DNA from 4 places in the Duganella sp. GW821-FHT07G03 genome. Region 4 is predicted to be linked to each of the others. Evidence: riboswitches for the same ligand, from Rfam matches in the RefSeq annotation. Region 4 holds a riboswitch; each other region holds the start of a gene.
The links. A riboswitch is a leader RNA that binds a small molecule or an ion and turns the genes downstream of it on or off. The one in region 4 is predicted to bind cobalamin.

Region 1 (4,204 bases), on a different contig from region 4:
GTAGGTCGCGTACAGGTTGACCAGGCCATAGCCGCCCAGGCGGTTGCTGTTGGCGGCGTCTTCGTAGCGGTCGCCGGACAATTCCAGTTCCACGCCGGCCTTCAATGCGCCGGCGCTGTAGTCGGCCATCAGGTTGCCGTGCTTTTTGGCGCGGCGCTGCAAGCGTCTATTACTGGTTTCGTCCTTTGGATCTTGCAGGTCGACGGTAGCGGCCAGGTTGAAGCGGCCCAACTGCTGGCTTGCGCCCATGGTCAGGCCTTCAAGCAGCGCGTGGTTGACGTTGTAGGCGCAGCCACTCTTCGCACCAGAGAACGGGCATGGCGTGGTGTTCACCAGCAGGTCGGTCAAGCGGTTGCGGTAATAGCTGGCGTTCAGCGCGGTGGCGCCGCTGTCGTAGCGCAGACCAATTTCGGCGTTCTTGCCCAGTTCCGGTTTGTTGGCTGGATTGCCGTAGGACGGGTAGTACAGTTCATTGTAGGTCGGTGCGCGGAAGCTGGTGCCGTAGCTGGCGGTAGCGCGCAGCGCCTGCGTGAAGTTGTAGCCATAGCCCAGCGAGCCGGTGTTCTTCGAGCCGTAGAGCGATTTGTCGCGGCGTACGCTGGCGTTGAACAGGTTGTCGCCGCGACGGGCGTTGTACGAAGCCGCGAGAGAGTTGGTGGTGCGCTGCGGGTTGTCCAACTTGAAGCCGTTGGTCTCGACTTCTTCCTTGCGGTGGTCGTACAGCAGTTGCAGCATGTCGGCGCCGATCTGCACATCATTCTGCCAGGTGAAGGTGGTCTGCCTGGTGTTGATCTGCGAATAGCCCGATGCCAGGGCGCTGGTGTAGTTGGCGCCTTCGTCCTTGGTCCGCGAATACTGGACCAGGCTTTGCCAGATCGGCAGGATCTGGTTTTTGCTGTAGATGGCGGCGTTTTCCAGCTTTGCCTTCGAGCGCACGTCGTAGGACGAGGAACCGCTGTCATACTGGGATTTGAGTTTGCTCTGCAGGAGCAGCGTGCCGATTTCGTGGCCTTCCGCCAGGCGCAGGCTGAACTGACCTGCTGCGTTTTCGCGGTCGTAGCCGTCTTTGTCGGCGTTATAGGAGCTGCTGCCAGGACGGGTGGACGAGAAGCCATCCGATTTTTCCTTGCCGGCGCTGATCGCATAGCTGATGCTGTGTTCACCGCCAGTGGAGCCGGAGGCCGATACATCGCCTTCGCGGGTGTTGTCGGTGCCGTAGCCGGCGAAGGCGGTGAACGCCGGCGCGCCCGTGCCCTTCTTGGTGAAGATCTGGATCACGCCGCCGATGGCGTCCGCGCCATACAGGGAGCTCAGTGGGCCGTAGACAATCTCGATATGATCGATCGCGGTCAGCGGAATGGCGCTCCAGTTGGCGGCGCCGGTGGTCGACGAGCCGATGCGCACGCCGTCGACCAGCACGAGATTCTGGTTGCTGTTGGCGCCGCGGATAAACACGGTGGCGTTGGTGCCGGAGCCGCCGTTGCGGGCGATCTCGATGCCGCGCTGGCGCTGCAGCAGGTCGACGATGGAGCCGGCGCCGGATTCGGCGATCTGTTCGGCGCTGATGGTGATGCTGTCGCTGATCACGTCGGCCAGGGCTTGCGGGCTGCGGGTGGCGGTGACCAGTACGGTGCCGGTGGTTGGTTCCGCGTGTGCGTAGGAGGCGGCCATTGCCAGCGCCAGCGACGTCAAGGCCGCAGGACGGGAGATACGAAGGGTCATGATGTAATTTTTCTGTAATAGCAACCGGCCGACGTCCCCGTGGGCCAGATTGAACAGAAGCGGAGAATTGAGAGATGCATGCAGCGCAGCCGTTGTTGTCGGCTCCATCCGTTCGCGCACATCCCGTTCGCTCGCTTCCACCTGATTTGGCCGGTATCCGGGCTGGCAAGTTAGACCACCTCACCTTCCCATGCAGAGCACAGTGGTTTGTCAGAGGAGGTTTGTCGCGCATCAGCTGCGACACTTGCTTACCGTTGCGGGGGCAGCACACGTGCACTCTTACAGAGCTTCATGTTTCCCGTTTAACTGCGCATCTGGACAGACGCGCGGGCACCAAAACCCGGTCATTATACGGGTTTGTGCGGCGGCGGTCATGGGGCGGCGGTTTAGTTTTGCAGCACCAGCGTGGCGCCGTAGGCGATTTGATGCGGATGGCTAGCGGCTTGCAGCGCCATTTCGGCCGGGGGCAGGCCGGCATGGCAGGCTGACATCAGGCGCATTGCGCCGGCGTGGCAGATCACGATGGCGTCGCGCTGCTGGCGCTGGAGGTCGGCGTAAAAGGCGGCGATACGGCCGGCCATTTGCAGCACGCTTTCGCCACCGCCCGGTTGGTAATTGACCAGGTCCGCGGCCCAGGCGTCGATGTCGGCGCGCGCGATATCGTCCCAGGGACGCAGTTCCCAGTCGCCGAAATCGATCTCTGCGATGCGGGCGTCCAGCAGCGGCGCGGGAGTTTGCAGTGGCGCCGCCAGTTGCGCCGCCAATGTGGCGCAGCGTCGTAGTGGGCTGCTATATAAAGGCCGGCCTTGGGGCAGTGTGGTCGACAAGGCGGCCAGCGTATGCGCCAGCTGCTCGGGCGCCACGGCGAGATCGCTGCGGCCATAGCAGATGCCGGGTGCGATCAGCGGTTGCGGATGGCGGACCAGTATCAGCTGCATAGTGTTACCAGGGCAGGGCGCCGTGGCGCATGCTGGCCAGTACGCACAGGTAGAACGTCACCTCGCTGAGCTGCTGCACGGCGCCGAGGCAGTCGCCGGTATAGCCGGCAATGCGACGGACGAATTTGTGGGCCAGCCAGGCGGTGGCGATGGCGGCGACGAGGACGCCCGCAGCCAGCGCGGTCCACTTCAGCCATCCGCAGGCGATCATCGCCAGCGCTGGAATGGCGGCAGTGGCGACGGCCAGCGCGAATTCGGCTGTGCTCATCTTTTGCGCCAGCGGCTTGGCTTTGCCTTCGGCGCGCGCGTAGTCGAGACGCCAGATCAGCGAGGTGGCCATTAATCTCGACAGTGGATGGGCGACGAAGAGCGCGGCAATCGCTTCCAGCGGCGGCAGCATGGACAGCGCCGCGCATTTGGTGGCGAGCAGGCAGATGATGCCAATGGCGCCGTAAGCGCCGATGCGCGAGTCCTTCATGATTTCCAGTACGCGTTCGGGCGTCATGCCGCCGCCGAAGCCGTCGCACATGTCGGCAAAGCCGTCTTCATGGAAGGCGCCGGTGGCATAGATACCGGCGGCAGTCGACAGCAGGGCGGCGACCGGAGCGGGGAGGAACCAAGCGGTCAATGCATAGACTCCGGCCGTGATGGCCGCAACCACCACGCCGACCAGCGGGAAGTAGCGCGACGCCTGGTTCAGCCACGCAGGATCAAAACCCACCCAGGCTGGAATTGGCAGGCGGGTGAAGAACTGTAGCGCGGTGAAGAACAAGCGTAGTTGGTGCACGGCGTCTACTCGGACTTTTCGCTGACATGGGCCGATTCGAACGTGGCCATCTGGTTCAGGAAATTGACCGAAGCGTGTAGTAGCGGTAGCGCCAGCGCGCAGCCGGTGCCTTCGCCCAGGCGTAGGCCCAGATTCAGCAGCGGCTCCGCCCCCAGTGCGGCCAGCATTTGCTGGTGGCCGTTTTCGTCGGAGCAGTGAGCGAACACGCAGTAGTCCAGGATGGCCGGTTGCAACCGGGCGGCGACCAGCAGCGCACTGGTGACGATGAAGCCGTCGATCAGCAGCACTTTGCGCAATTCGGCTGCCTTCAATATGGCGCCGGTCATCATGGCGATTTCCAGGCCGCCGAAGGTGGCCAGCACGTCCAGCGGTTCGACTGCGGCGGCATGTTTGGCTGCTGCCGCTTCAATCACGTGCTGCTTGCGCAGGATGCCTTCCGCCGAGAGGCCGGTGCCGGCGCCCACGCATTGCGCGACCGGGATGCCGGTCAGCTTGTGCATTAGCGCGGCGGCGGCGGTAGTGTTGCCGATGCCCATCTCGCCGAAGCCGACCACGTTGCCATCGAGTTCTGCGATCAAGTTCATGCCTGCTGCCAGCGCGGCCTCGCAAGTGGCGCTGCTCATCGCCGGTTCCTGCGCGAAGTTGCGGGTGCCGGGCGCCAGCTTGCGGTCGATCAGGCCGACGCGCGGCCCGAAGTGGTGATTGACGCCGGCATCGATGACGCGCAGTTCGCAGTTGTTCTGCGTCGCGAAGATGT
Region 2 (4,204 bases), on a different contig from region 4:
AGTCGCGGAAATCGCCGCCGACGTCGTTCTTTTCGGTTTCAAACGCGGCGTGCACGGTGGCGGGGCCGAAGTTGTAGCTGGCGCCCAGCAGGACCTCTTTCATCGTATTGAAAGAAGTGACCTTCAGGCTGTCATATGCCAGGGTTCCCACCAACGGGCCCGCGGCATAGTCGATGGAAAAAGCGATGGTACGGCCCAAGGTGCTATCGCCGGCCTGTTCGCCAAAACCATACAGCGCGGTGGCCGACAGTCCATTCAGCTTGGGCGTCGCATAGCTGATGGTGTTATTGGTACGTGCCGTGCCGATGCTCATCAGATTGGTGGCGGCGCCGGTAAAGCCGGTTTCAAAGGGGTCGATGCCGTCCAGCGCGATGAAGATCGGGTTGCATTGACGGCCCAGGTTGACGGTACCGGCGCTGGTGGTCAGGCCGACATAGGCATGGCGGCCAAACAAGGCGCCGTTCTGGCGCGCCTTGCCGGTGTCGAGATCGAGCCCGTTCTCCAGCACGAAGTGGGCGTTCATGCCATTGCCCAGGTCCTCCTGCCCCTTGAAGCCCAGCCGACTGCCGGACTGCACGCCAGTGGCCAGCTTGTTGACCGCGCCATCGGCGCCCCCTGTTTCGCGGGCGATGCCCGCGTCCAGTATGCCGTAGACGGTGATGCCAGATTGCGCCGAGGCGGCGCCGGTTGCGGAGGCGAGCAAGAGACCAGCTACTAATGATGCTTTCATAAACGATCCAATTAAATTGTGCGGTAGGTACGATCACGCGACCGGGCGCATTGGAGCGCCGCATCCGGAAAATCGAGGGTGCAGCGATACCCGCCGGACCTGCGGGAGCAAGGTCCGGGCTCGGTCAGCCGTGAAATTAGCGATGGAGTGACGCGCAAGCGGCGCCGCCAGACGGGCGGTGCCGGCGCTTACGTCAAGAAGCTGGCTTGCGCGTTCGGGCGGGAATTACTTTGTTCATTTTTTGTCTCCGTTTTATTTGTAGTAAAAAGCGATCCGAAACGGATGACCGCCATCGAATATACTTTTCACAACAGAGATAGCACTATCCGTGCCATCGGAATGGCAAGCCGGACTATTGAACCAAGCCATTGATTACATGGGGTTCTTTTGAGATGGGTGGGGCCAGGCGTCGAGGCCCGAGTATGAACTTTCATACTCGGGCCTCGAGCCGATTTTCAATTTCGTTACCGCCGCCGCGATAGGCTTCCCGTCGCGGCGAGGTTATGGTCTTAGTCAGGCTGGTGCACACGCTGCTGCAGCGCTTCGCCGATCATCACCAGCACCGGGCCGTGCGCCGCTTCCAGGCCGTCGGCCAGGTCCGACAGCGTCAGCCGCGCAATCCGCTGGTCGGCGCGGCTGCAGTTTTCTATCACCACCACCGGCAGATCCGGCCGGCGGCCCTCGGCCAGCAGGCGGGTGGCGGTGGCGATGGCTTCGCGCCCGCCCATGTATTGCACCAGCGTGTCGGTGGCCGGCAGCGCCGGGTGCTGCGGTTCGTCGGGCGCGGTGCTGGAGGTGAAGAAGGCCACGCTGCGGGCCACGCCGCGCCGCGTCAGCGGCTGCTTGGTGGCCGCGGCCGCGGCCAGCGCGGTGGTGACGCCGGGCACGACTTCGACCTCGATGCCCTCGGCCTCCAGCGCGCGCAATTCCTCGTCGGCGCGGCCGAACAGCATCGGGTCGCCACCCTTGAGCCGCACCACCGTCCGGTGGCGCTGCGCCGATTCGACCAGCTGCTGGTTGATCAGCGTCTGCGCGGTCGAGCGCTGGCCGGAGCGCTTGCCGACCGAGATCAGCTGCGCCTGCGGACACAAGGCCAGCATCTCCGGCGTGACCAGCGCGTCGTACAGCACCACGTCGGCCTGCGCCAGCAAGCGCGCGCCGCGCACCGTGATCAGGTCGGCCGCGCCCGGCCCCGCGCCGATCAAATAAACTTTTCCCTGCACTGTCATGGCATTTCCTTGAAGACGTTCCAGCGCGCATGATACCGGTTGCGCGCGATTTGGTTTCGCTTGGCACGTGTCGGCGAGCTGGTGTAATATGCAACATTGGGTGCGCCAGATCCGTACGGAGATGGCGTTAAACGGGAAACCGGTGCAATTCCGGTGTAGCCCCCGCTGCTGTAAGCCAGACGAGTCCGTCAACACGTCACTGCCGTAACACGCGGGAAGACACGGACAAGGATGAAGGCGAGCCAGAATACCGGCCCAAAAAATCCAGCACCATTCCCCGGGGTAAAGGGAAGCCGCTGTCGACCGGCTCTCCGCTTGCCTGCTGTCGACCGTCTTTTCCTGCTCCCGCCTGGTGTCCATATAGTCCATTCGACGGGAGAATTCGAATGCATATCATGGAAGGCTTTTTGCCGCCGGCGCACGCGCTCGGCTGGGCAGCCGTTTCCTTACCTTTTCTGGCCTGGGGCTTGCGCGTCATCGGCCGCGACCTGCAGGCGCATCCCGAGCGGCGCATGCTGCTGGGCGTGGCCGCGGCGTTCGCATTCCTGCTGTCCGCGCTCAAGCTGCCGTCGGTGACCGGCAGCTGTTCGCATCCGACCGGCGTCGGGCTGGGCGCGGCGCTGTTCGGCCCGACCGCGATGGTGCCGGTGGGCTTTGTCGTGCTGCTGTTCCAGGCGCTGCTGATGGCGCATGGCGGCCTGACCACGCTGGGCGCCAATGTGTTCTCGATGGCGATCGTCGGACCGTTCGTGTCCTACGGCGTGCTGCGCGCCGTCGCGGCGCTGGGCCTGTCGCGTTCCGTGGCGGTGTTCCTGGCCGCCTCCGTGGGCGACCTGGCGACGTACATCACCACCTCGGCGCAGCTGGCGCTGGCGTTTCCGGCGGCGGTGGGCGGCTTCGGCGCGTCCTTCCTCAAATTTGCCGGCATCTTCGCGCTGACCCAGGTGCCGATCGCCATCAGCGAAGGCTTGCTGACGGTGCTGGTGGTGAACGCCATGGTGCGCTTCAATGCCCACGAGCTGCGTGCGCTGCCGGTGATGACGCTGGGCGCGCGCAAGGAACGCGCATGAAGGCGCGCACCTTTCTGTTGTGGCTGGCGCTGGTGCTGCTGACGGTGCTGCCGCTGTGGCTGGCGAGCGCGCCGCCGGCGGCGCCCGGCGCCGAGGCGCCCGCGATCTTTGCCGGCGCCGACGACCGCGCACAGCGGGCCATCGGCGACATCGCGCCCGGCTACAAGCCGTGGTTCGCACCGGTGTTGGCGCCGGCCAGCCCGGAAATCGCCTCGCTGCTGTTCGCGCTGCAAGCGGCCATCGGCGCCGGCGTGATCGGCTTCTGGCTCGGCACGTCCGTGGCCCGCGAACGCGCGCGCTCACCCCAGGACCGTCGTGCTGATTGAGGCGTCGGCGTACGCCAGCCGCTGGCGCGATGTGGCGCCGTCCGCCAAGGCGCTGTTTGCGCTGGCCGGCGTGCTCGCCGCCTGGCTGGCGCGCGGCCCGGCCGCGTTGGCGGCACTGGCGGCGCTGCTGATGCTGGCCGCGCTGCTCGGCGCGCGCGTGGACCCGCGCGCCTACCTGCGGGTCGCGCTGCCGCCGCTGGGCTTCCTGCTGCTGTCCTGCCTGACCATGCTGGCCGGGCAGGACGCCGACGGCCGCTGGCGCCTCACCACGGCCATGCTGCCGACCATCGAGCATACCGCGCTGCGCTCGCTGGCCATGCTGGCCGCGCTGCTCGGCCTGGTGCTGACGACGCCGCTGCCGGACCTGCTCAACCTGCTGCGGCGCCTGCGCACGCCCGAACTGCTGCTCGACCTGATGGTGCTGTGCTACCGCATGCTGTTCGTCATGCGCCAGGCCTGGGACGAAGGTATCACCGCGCAAAACGCCCGCCTTGGTTATCGCAACTGGCGCCAGGCGTGGCGCTCCACTGGCCTGCTGGCGGGGCAGATGGCTGTCCAGGTATGGCAACGCGCCGCCGCGCTGCAAATGGCCGCCGACGCCCGCGCCTGCCAGGGCACGCTGCGTTTCCTGCCCACCGTCTACCCGCACGCCCGGCGCCAACAGGCCCGGGCCGCGCTGGCCGGCGCGCTGATGCTGGCGATCGCGCTGGGAGACCGCCTGTGAGCGCGCCGCAACTTGAACTGCAGGCGGTCGATCACGTCTACCCGGATGGCAGCGCCGGCCTGCGCGACTGCACGCTGGCGCTGCAACGCGGCCGCCGCTATGCGCTGCTGGGCGCCAACGGCGCC
Region 3 (4,204 bases), on a different contig from region 4:
GGCCAGCTGCCAGGTGCGTTCGATGATATCGAGGCCGATCTTCGATTCCTGCCACTGCGCCAACGACTGCTGGCTCAGGGTGATGGCATTGATCGCCGGGACGCCGATCTTGTCCAGCAGCGCGCCGGTGTTGGCGGTGCCGCCCACCTTCATGCCCAATGCGACAATCAGCTCGACGCGGCTCTTGCCGTTTTCGTCCAGCAGGAAGCGCAGCGGCACGTCGTAGGGATAGCCGAACACTGGCAGCACGTTGTAGCCGCTGGCCTCAAGGCGCGCGACGATGGCGGCCAGCGGCAGCGTTTGTCCCGCCACCAGGCTGGCGCGATAGAACGGCACCGCGATCCATGGCGCGCCGGGCTTGTAGCTGGCGTAGCCTTGCAGGTACTGCTCGTAGCTGCCGGACGTGCGGTTGGCCGCCACGTCGTACAGGCCCACTTCCGGCATCGCATGCACCGGCGCGACGGACAGCCTGGCACCGAAGTGGTTGCGCAGGATGTAGCGCAGCAGGTTGCCCATGTTCTCCACGCCGCCTTCGCTGTGGTAGGACTGTATGGTTTTATCGTCGCGCACACCCTGCTCGCGCAGGCTGTCGTCGATGGCGCCGCCGACCGCGAACACAGGACGGCGCGCCTTCTGCAAGGCCTGCAGTTCGGCGCCCAGCGCCACCATGGCCTGGCGGCCCTTGGTATTGACGATCGCCACGTCGGCGCTGGTCAGGGCCGCGCGGTCGGCCGGCGTCATGCCGTTGGCGGGGATGATGCGCACGGCGACGTTCAGCTCTTTCAACTCGGCCTGCAGGCCGCGCACCGCCAGCACCGCCGGGCGCGATTCGATATCGCCCAGCATCAGCGCCAAGGTGCGCGGCGCCTGCGCCGAGTGCACATAACCGCCGACGCACAAGGACGCCAGCAACAGCAGCAGCGCCCACAATTTTTTATTCAGGTACATACACGACCTTCCCATCCGGCAGTTGATACGCGGTGCCCAGGCGTTTGCCGGAACCCGACAGCGGCTTGTCGCTCACTTTGCTCACCTTGATTTCGGCGCCCTTCTTGGTCAGCACCTCGACATGGCCGTCGGCGCTTTTCTTGGCGATGGTGACTTCGGAGTTCGGGTCCAGCAGGTCCATCATGTTCCAGGCCGAGAACAGCGCCAGCATCATGGCGACGATGAAGACGATGCTGGCGTCGAACAGGTTGGCGACGCCGGCCAGCGGGTCTTCGTTATGCTCGCCGATGCGGCTGTAGCGGTGGCGGTTCATATAGCGCATCTCAGGCTCCCGCGCGCACCAGGTGCGGCTTGTGGTCTTGCGCCGCGAGGTGGGATTCGGCCGCGTAGGCGATCTCGGTCAGGTCGCTGCGCAGCCAGTGCTCGCGCACCAGGCTCAGGACATAGGCGCTGACGCTGCACGCCAGGCCGACCACGGTGGCGGTAAAGGCGGTGGTCATCGACTCGGCCATCTTCGGCAGGTTGCCCTGCGCCAGGCCGGCCAGCGAGATGCCCATCGGGATCAGGGTACCCATCAGCCCCAGCGCCGGGCCGACGCGCACCACGAAGCGTACCCCGTCCAGGCGGCGCACGCCATTGACGTCGGCGCGCTGCACCAGTCGTTCAAGGCGGGCGTCCAGTCCTGGCTCGCCTTCCTGCGCGGTCAGCACGGCGGCCATCTCCTGCTTGGCGGTGGCGACCAGCACACGTACGCCGCGGCGGCGTTCCAGCCATTCGGCGCCGAAGGTGCCGAAGCACACCAGCATATGCAGCACTAGCGCCGCGATCCCCAGCAGCACGGGCAGGTACAGGATGGTGGAAATGGAATACAGCAGTGTCTCGATGGAGTGCACGGCCGCGTCGGCGGGCAGGTTAAACATAGGCGGGTCCTGTAGGCAGAGAGGAAAAATCGGGGCGCAGGCGCAGGTGTACCTGGACGGCGCGTGCGCAAGGCACGGCCGCCAGTCGGCAAGGCCGTGGCGCGCAAAATCGATGCATAGATGTAGATCGCAACAGATGCAAGCCGCTCACTTCCCCGTGAGCGGATTGAAAAGAAATGCCTGGGCATTTCCACCTGTCCTGGCCGGTATCCGGGCTGGCAAGCGACACCGCCTGACCTTCCCATGCGACTGCACAGTGGTTTGAAGAGGCGGATTTGTCGTCAACGACGACGCTTGTTTACCGTTGCGGGGGCAGCACATGTTGGCTGGCGTGGCCAGCTCCATGTTTCCCGTTTAACTGCGCGTCTGGACAGACGCGCGGGCACCAAAACCGGGCGATTATACTTTAGTTGGCCAGCGATTGGAGAATAGGACAGTCGGGGCGATGGTCGCCGTGGCAGCATCCGGCCAGTGTTTGCAGGGTGTCGCGCATTTCGGTCAGCTCGGCGATGCGCTGGTTCAGCTCCGCCACGTGGCCCATGGCGATGATCTTGACGTCGGCGCTGGCGCGCTCCTTGTTCTGCCACAGCGACAGCAGCTCGCGGATCTGGTCCAGCGAAAATCCCAGCGACCGCCCGCGCTTGACGAAGCGCAGCGCGTGCAGGTCGCTGTCGCCGTAGATGCGGTAGCCGGCCTCGCTGCGCTTGCCCGGCGGGATCAGGGCGATGCTTTCGTAGTAGCGGATCATCTTGGCCGAGACGCCGCTGGCCGCTGCCGCTTGTCCGATGTTCATGCTGGTCCTTTCTGATGGTCCGGCTTCCAGCGGCGCAGCAGCAAGGCGTTGCTGATCACGCTGACGGAGCTGAGCGCCATCGCGGCGCCGGCAACCATGGGGTTGAGCAGGCCGAAGGCGGCCAGCGGTATGCCGACCAGGTTGTAGATGAAGGCCCAGAACAGGTTCTGGCGTATCTTGCTGTAGCTGCGGCGCGAGATCGAGATGGCGGCGGCCACCAGCGCCGGATCGCCGCGCATCAGCGTGATGCCGGCGGCGTGCATGGCGACGTCGGTGCCGCTCGACATGGCGATGCCGACATCGGCGGCGGCCAGCGCGGGCGCGTCGTTGATGCCGTCGCCGACCATGGCGATGCAGGCGTCGCCGGTCTTCAGGCCGGCGACGGCGGCCGCCTTGTCGGCGGGGAGCATGTTGGCGATGATGCGGCCTATGCCCAGTTCCTTGCCGACGGCGTCGGCGCTGCCCTGGTTGTCGCCGGTGAGCAGGATGGTCTGGATGTGCATCGCATGCAGCGCTTCGAGCGCGGCGCGGGCTTGCGGTTTGACGCGGTCGCCGAAGGCCAGCAGGCCCAATAGCTGCGGCGGCTGCGGCGCGTTTGTAGCGGCCAGCCAGGATATCGTCAGGCCTTGCCGTTCCAGTTCCGCGGCGCGGACGCTCAACGCGTCGAGTGCGACGCCCTCCTCCTGCATCAGCCGCGTGCTGCCCAGGATCAGGCGTGCGCCGTCGACCATGGCCGCCACGCCGCGGCCGGGCAAGGCGGTAACGCCGGTGGCGGTTGGCGCAGCGGTGGCTGTGGCGACGCGCGCGGCGGCGGCATCGGTGACTGCGCGTGCCAGCGCATGCTCGCTGCCGCGCTGGATGGCGGCGGCCAGTTGCAGCAGCCTTCCTTCATCGACGCCAACCGGCTCCAGCGCCGCCAGCGACGGCTTGCCCTCGGTGAGCGTGCCGGTCTTGTCGAACGCCACGGTGGTGATGCGGTGCGCCAGCTCCAGCGCTTCCGCATCCTTGATCAGGATTCCATAACGCGCCGCCACGCCGGTGCCGGCCATGATCGCGGCCGGCGTCGCCAGTCCCAGCGCGCAGGGACAGGCGATCACCATCACCGCCACCGCATTGATGATGGCCCGCTCGGCATCGCCGCTCGCCAGCCACCAACCGGCGAAGGTCGCCAGCGCCAGCACCAGCACCACCGGCACGAACACCGCGCTGACGCGGTCCACCAGATGCTGCACCGGCGCCTTGGCCGCCTGCGCATCCTCCACCAGGCGGATGATGCGCGCCAGCGTGCTCTCGGCGCCCACCGCCGTCACCCGCACCAGCAGCAGGCCTTCGCCGTTGATGGCGCCGCCCGTCACATGGTCGCCGGCGTGGCGCGCCACGGGCAGGCTTTCGCCGGTGATGAGCGCTTCGTCGACATGGCTGGCGCCCTCCACCACCACACCGTCCGCCGCCACCCGCTCGCCCGGCCGCACCACCACCAGCTCGCCCGGACGCACCTCGGCGATCGGCACTTCGACATCCTGCGCGCCGCGCCGCACCCGCG
Region 4 (4,204 bases):
CTCACCGCTGAGCGTGAAGATGGGTTTTTCCCATATCTGGTAGAACACCCGCACCGTCGGCCGTTGCGCGTAGCTGGCCGTCAGTTTGGCGATCCGCTGCCGATAGTCCTGCGCCGCCTTGTGGGCGGCGGCCTCGGTGCCCATCAGCTGGCCCAGGCGGGTCAGGCTGGTGGCCACTTCGTCCAGCTTTTGCGGATCGCTGTAGAAGATCGGGATGCCCAGGCTTTTCAGCTGCTCCAGCTGGCGCGCGGTGTTCCCGCTCTTCCAGACCACCAGCAGGTCCGGACGCAGCGCCAGCACGTGCTCCATGTCGATGGTGGCGTTGCTGCCGACCTGCGGGATGCGCTTGGCCGCTTCGGGGTAGTCGCTGTAGTTCATCACGCCGACCACGCGCTCGCCGCCGCCGGCCGCGAACAGCAGCTCGGTGATGTGCGGCGCCATCGAGATGATGCGCTGCGCCGGCTTGGCGACGGCGACGCTGTTGCCGGCGTCGTCCTGCACGGTGATGGCGGCCTGCGCGCACAGCGGCGCGCAAGCCAGCGCCAGCACCAGCACCAGCACGGTGCAGCGGATGGACGTGGTCACCGCGCGCATCAGAACTCGTAGCGGGCCGAGAGTTTCAGCTGGCGGCCGTCGGCGGTGTAGATGCCGTACTTGCAGCCGTAGGCTTCCGAGAAGTAGCGCTTGTCGGCCAGGTTCTGGCCCGATACGGCGAACTCCCAGCGGCCCAGCTTGCGGGCGTAGCGCGCGTCGAGCGTGGTGTAGGACGGGATCTGGGCCGAGCAGTCGTTGCTGAAGTCCCCGCCGTAACGCTGGCTGTCCACCCACTGCGCGCCGACATCGGCGGTGTGGCCGTTGGCCGGGGTCCAGCTCAGGCGCGCGGTCAGCGTGTTCTTCGGCACCAGCACCATCTGCTTGCCGTTGTTGGCGCCTTCGGTGAACTTGGCGTCCACGTGCTGGTAGTGGGCGGTGAGGTTCCAGTCGGCGTTGATGCGCTGCTGGGCGTCGACTTCGAAGCCTTCGCGGCGGGTCGGCGCCAGGTTGGTGTTGGCGCCATAGCCGAGGTTAAGGGTCGGATCGAAGAAGATCTCGTTGGTCAGGTTGTGGCGGAATACGCGGCCGGTGATTTTCTGCGCGGCGGTGCCGTAGCTGACGCCCAGCTCCAGGTCATGCGACTGCTGCGGCACCAGCAGCACCTTGTTGGTGTCGACGGTGTAGCCGTTTTCATCGGCGTTGGCGACGCGGTAGCTTTGGCCCGTCTTGCTGTAGACGGTCAGGTGCGCGACCGGCATGTAGCTCGCCTGCAGTTCCCAGGCGTTCAGGCCTTGCGCCAATTTGTAGGCGTTGGGGCCATAGGTGTTGAGCCGATCGTTGAAATCCTTGTTGAAGATTTCGCGGCGCACGCCGGCCGATACGCGGCCTTCATGGGCGGCGTCGAAACGCAGCTCGTCGCGGACGTACAGCGCCTTCGAGTGCTGGGTGGCGTCGGCCGCCGAGGACAGCTTGGTGTCGCTGGCGGCGCGGTTCCATACGGTCCAGTCGAAGCCTGCCACCATCTCGTTCAGCAGGCCGCCGATCTCGCCCAGGCGGCGCACGCGCGGCGAGAACTGGGTCTGCTTGCTGTCGAGGGTGTAGGTCGACGGACCTTTGACGCTGACGTAAGTCGCGTCGGCCGTCTTCTTGCGGAACGACAGGTCTGCGGCCAGCTCGTAAGCGCCGATGCGGCGCTGGCCGAAGGCGGTGAAGCGGTCGCTATCGAGTTTGCCGCTGTCGTTCGGCGTGGTGGACTGGCGCGGATTGGCCTTGTATTGATCCTCCGCCAGCGCGCCGGCGAAGTGCATGTCCTGACGCGCGCCTTCGTAACGGAAGCCCACGCGGCCGGCGTTGTCGAACCATTGCGCGCCGCCGCTGAAGTGGGTCTGTTTGAATTCGTTGTTGTCGCGGTAGTTGTCGGTGCGCTGGGTGTCGAGCGTGGCGTCGGCGGCGAAGCCGTCCCAGGCCTGGAAACCGGAGACGCGCGCTTCGCCGGCGCGGAACTGGCCGCCCTCGACGAACACGCTGCCGCGACGGGTATTCTTGACCGGGCGCTTGGTGACGATGTTGATCACGCCGCCGGTGGCGCCGTCGCCGTACAAGACGCTGGCGCCGCCGCGCGTGATTTCGATGTGGTCCACGGTGTCGATCGGGATGGTCGACAGGATGGCGTTGCTCAGTTCATTTTCCGACAGGCGCACGCCATCGAGCACGATCACCATGTTCTGGGCGCTGTTGGTGCCGAAGCCGCGCAGGTCCAGGCTGAAGTCCGGGCTGCCGTCCAGGCTTTGGCGGCCGTACACGCCACCAACCTTGCGGATCGCCGTGTTGACGTCGTTGGCGCCGGCGCGCTGGATCTCTTCCGCCGTGATGACGACGGCGCCGATCGGCGTCAGCGCGGCATTGGCGTCGAAGCGCGAGCCGGTGATGACGACCGGTGCGAGCACCTCGGATATCTGGGCGGCGGCGGGAACGGCGGCGGCGAAGCACAGGGAGACGGCGGCGGCCAGCAGGCGCGGTTGGAAGGCGGAGGATTGCATGTCAGGTCATTTTCAAAAGAGACATCCGCCCGCGTCCCCGCAGGCTGGAAGTGTACGGAAGCCGCGCGGACGTAGTCACTGCGCGCTCCCCCCAGTCTGGCCGATATCCGGGCTGGCAAGGCTGAACGACGCCTCGCGTTACCGTTGCGGGGGCAGCACACCTTGGCCGTCGCGCCGTGGGCGCGGGCGGCCTTGTGTTTCCCGTTTAACTGCGCATGTGAGCACATGGGCAAGCACCAGAACCCCGGCATTATACGCGGGCGCCCCGGATCATTAACATTTTAGATAGGACCTATCTATATTTCGTGCATTGATCGCAACGGCGACGGTGCTTATAGTGAGGTCATACTCAAACCGGAGCTTTTCATGCATGCATTGCCCAGCTATTTCCTCTCCCACGGCGGCGGTCCGTGGCCGTTCATGATGGACCAGGTGGGCCATCTGTACGGCCAACTGGACGCCGCGCTGCGCGACATCCCGCGCCAGCTCGGCGTGACGCCGAAGGCGGTGCTGGTGATTACGGCGCATTGGGAGGAGCGCGATTTCACGTTGTCGTCGTCGGCCAAACCGCCGATGATCTACGACTACGGCGGCTTCCCGCCGCATACCTACGAGGTGCAATACAGCGCACCGGGTTCGCCGGAGCTGGCGGAGCAGGTCCGGCAGCTGCTCGAAGCGGGCGGCCATCCGGCGCGGCTGGACGCGCAGCGGGGCTACGACCACGGCACCTTCAGCGCCATGTATCCGATCTATCCGGATGCGCAGGTGCCGATCGTGCAGCTGTCGCTCAAGCGCGGCCTCGATCCGTTGACGCATCTGGAAGTGGGCCGTTTGCTGGCGCCCTTGCGCGAGCAGGGGGTGCTGATCGTCGGCAGCGGGCTCAGTTACCACAACCTGCGCGCCTTCAACGCGCAGGGCGCGGCGGCCTCGCACGCGTTCGACGGCTGGCTGCGCGCGACCATGGCGCTGCCGCCGCAGGAGCGCACGGCGCGCTTATTGGAATGGGAACAGGCGCCGGCCGCGCGCATGGCGCATCCGCGCGAGGAGCATCTGCTGCCGCTGATGGTGGCGCTGGGCGCGGCGGAGAACGACCAGGCGGCCGTGCCCTACCACGAGGAGGCGTTCATGGGAGCGCTGGCAGTCTCCAGCTTCCGTTTCGGCTAATCCGGGTTCAAGTACCGCGCTTGCCGTTGGCGTAGGCTGCGGCCTTGGCGGCGGCGATGGCGGCCTTCTCGGCGTTCTTGACGGCCATCTCGGCGTCGTGCACTTCCAGCCGGCCCTTGCGGCTGGCCGGGGTCTCCAGCGAGATGCGGCCCAGGATGCCGCTGCGGTAGTCGCCCAGGAAGGTGTGCGAGGCCTTCTCGAAATCGAGGTCGCCGCCCTTCTGGCGGAAGCCGCGCTTGGCCGCCACGCCCTCCACCACCGCGATGCCGTCGAAGCTCTCGATATCCTTGAAGCCGTAGCGCGCCACCAGCAGCTGCGGGTAGTACTTCAACATCTCGTCGGCCAGGAACACCGCCACTTCCTCTTCGATCAGCGCGTTCGAGCCGATCGCGTGGCTGGCGGCCAGCATCAGGCCGTCGCTCGGCAGCGCGATCTTCGGCCACAACATGCCCGGCGTGTCGACCAGG

Region 1: linked by a shared signal. The riboswitch ahead of AC07OK_RS29960 (TonB-dependent receptor domain-containing protein) and the one ahead of AC07OK_RS26590 (TonB-dependent receptor) in region 4 are both predicted to bind cobalamin.
Region 2: linked by a shared signal. The riboswitch ahead of AC07OK_RS10105 (energy-coupling factor ABC transporter permease) and the one ahead of AC07OK_RS26590 (TonB-dependent receptor) in region 4 are both predicted to bind cobalamin.
Region 3: linked by a shared signal. The riboswitch ahead of AC07OK_RS07705 (MotA/TolQ/ExbB proton channel family protein) and the one ahead of AC07OK_RS26590 (TonB-dependent receptor) in region 4 are both predicted to bind cobalamin.

What each region holds. Positions count from the first base shown of each region.
Region 1 covers NZ_JBWKQE010000040.1:17,262-21,465, forward strand. Annotated here, with positions in the region: gene AC07OK_RS29960 (TonB-dependent receptor domain-containing protein) at 1-1,722, opposite strand, end outside; cobalamin riboswitch at 1,854-2,075, opposite strand; gene AC07OK_RS29965 (histidine phosphatase family protein) at 2,109-2,660, opposite strand; gene AC07OK_RS29970 (adenosylcobinamide-GDP ribazoletransferase) at 2,665-3,447, opposite strand; gene cobT (nicotinate-nucleotide--dimethylbenzimidazole phosphoribosyltransferase) at 3,453-4,204, opposite strand, start outside.
Region 2 covers NZ_JBWKQE010000006.1:28,604-32,807, forward strand. Annotated here, with positions in the region: gene AC07OK_RS10090 (porin) at 1-730, opposite strand, end outside; gene AC07OK_RS10095 (hypothetical protein) at 809-1,102, shown strand; gene cobA (uroporphyrinogen-III C-methyltransferase) at 1,240-1,959, opposite strand; cobalamin riboswitch at 2,041-2,232, shown strand; gene AC07OK_RS10105 (energy-coupling factor ABC transporter permease) at 2,346-3,029, shown strand; gene AC07OK_RS10110 (energy-coupling factor ABC transporter substrate-binding protein) at 3,026-3,355, shown strand; gene cbiQ (cobalt ECF transporter T component CbiQ) at 3,345-4,079, shown strand; gene AC07OK_RS10120 (energy-coupling factor ABC transporter ATP-binding protein) at 4,076-4,204, shown strand, end outside.
Region 3 covers NZ_JBWKQE010000004.1:106,798-111,001, forward strand. Annotated here, with positions in the region: gene AC07OK_RS07695 (cobaltochelatase subunit CobN) at 1-948, opposite strand, end outside; gene AC07OK_RS07700 (DUF2149 domain-containing protein) at 935-1,270, opposite strand; gene AC07OK_RS07705 (MotA/TolQ/ExbB proton channel family protein) at 1,272-1,868, opposite strand; cobalamin riboswitch at 2,053-2,273, opposite strand; gene cueR (Cu(I)-responsive transcriptional regulator) at 2,275-2,661, opposite strand; gene AC07OK_RS07715 (heavy metal translocating P-type ATPase) at 2,658-4,204, opposite strand, start outside.
Region 4 covers NZ_JBWKQE010000028.1:3,995-8,198, reverse strand. Annotated here, with positions in the region: gene AC07OK_RS26595 (cobalamin-binding protein) at 1-594, opposite strand, end outside; gene AC07OK_RS26590 (TonB-dependent receptor) at 594-2,573, opposite strand; cobalamin riboswitch at 2,655-2,829, opposite strand; gene AC07OK_RS26585 (DODA-type extradiol aromatic ring-opening family dioxygenase) at 2,940-3,737, shown strand; gene ylqF (ribosome biogenesis GTPase YlqF) at 3,745-4,204, opposite strand, start outside.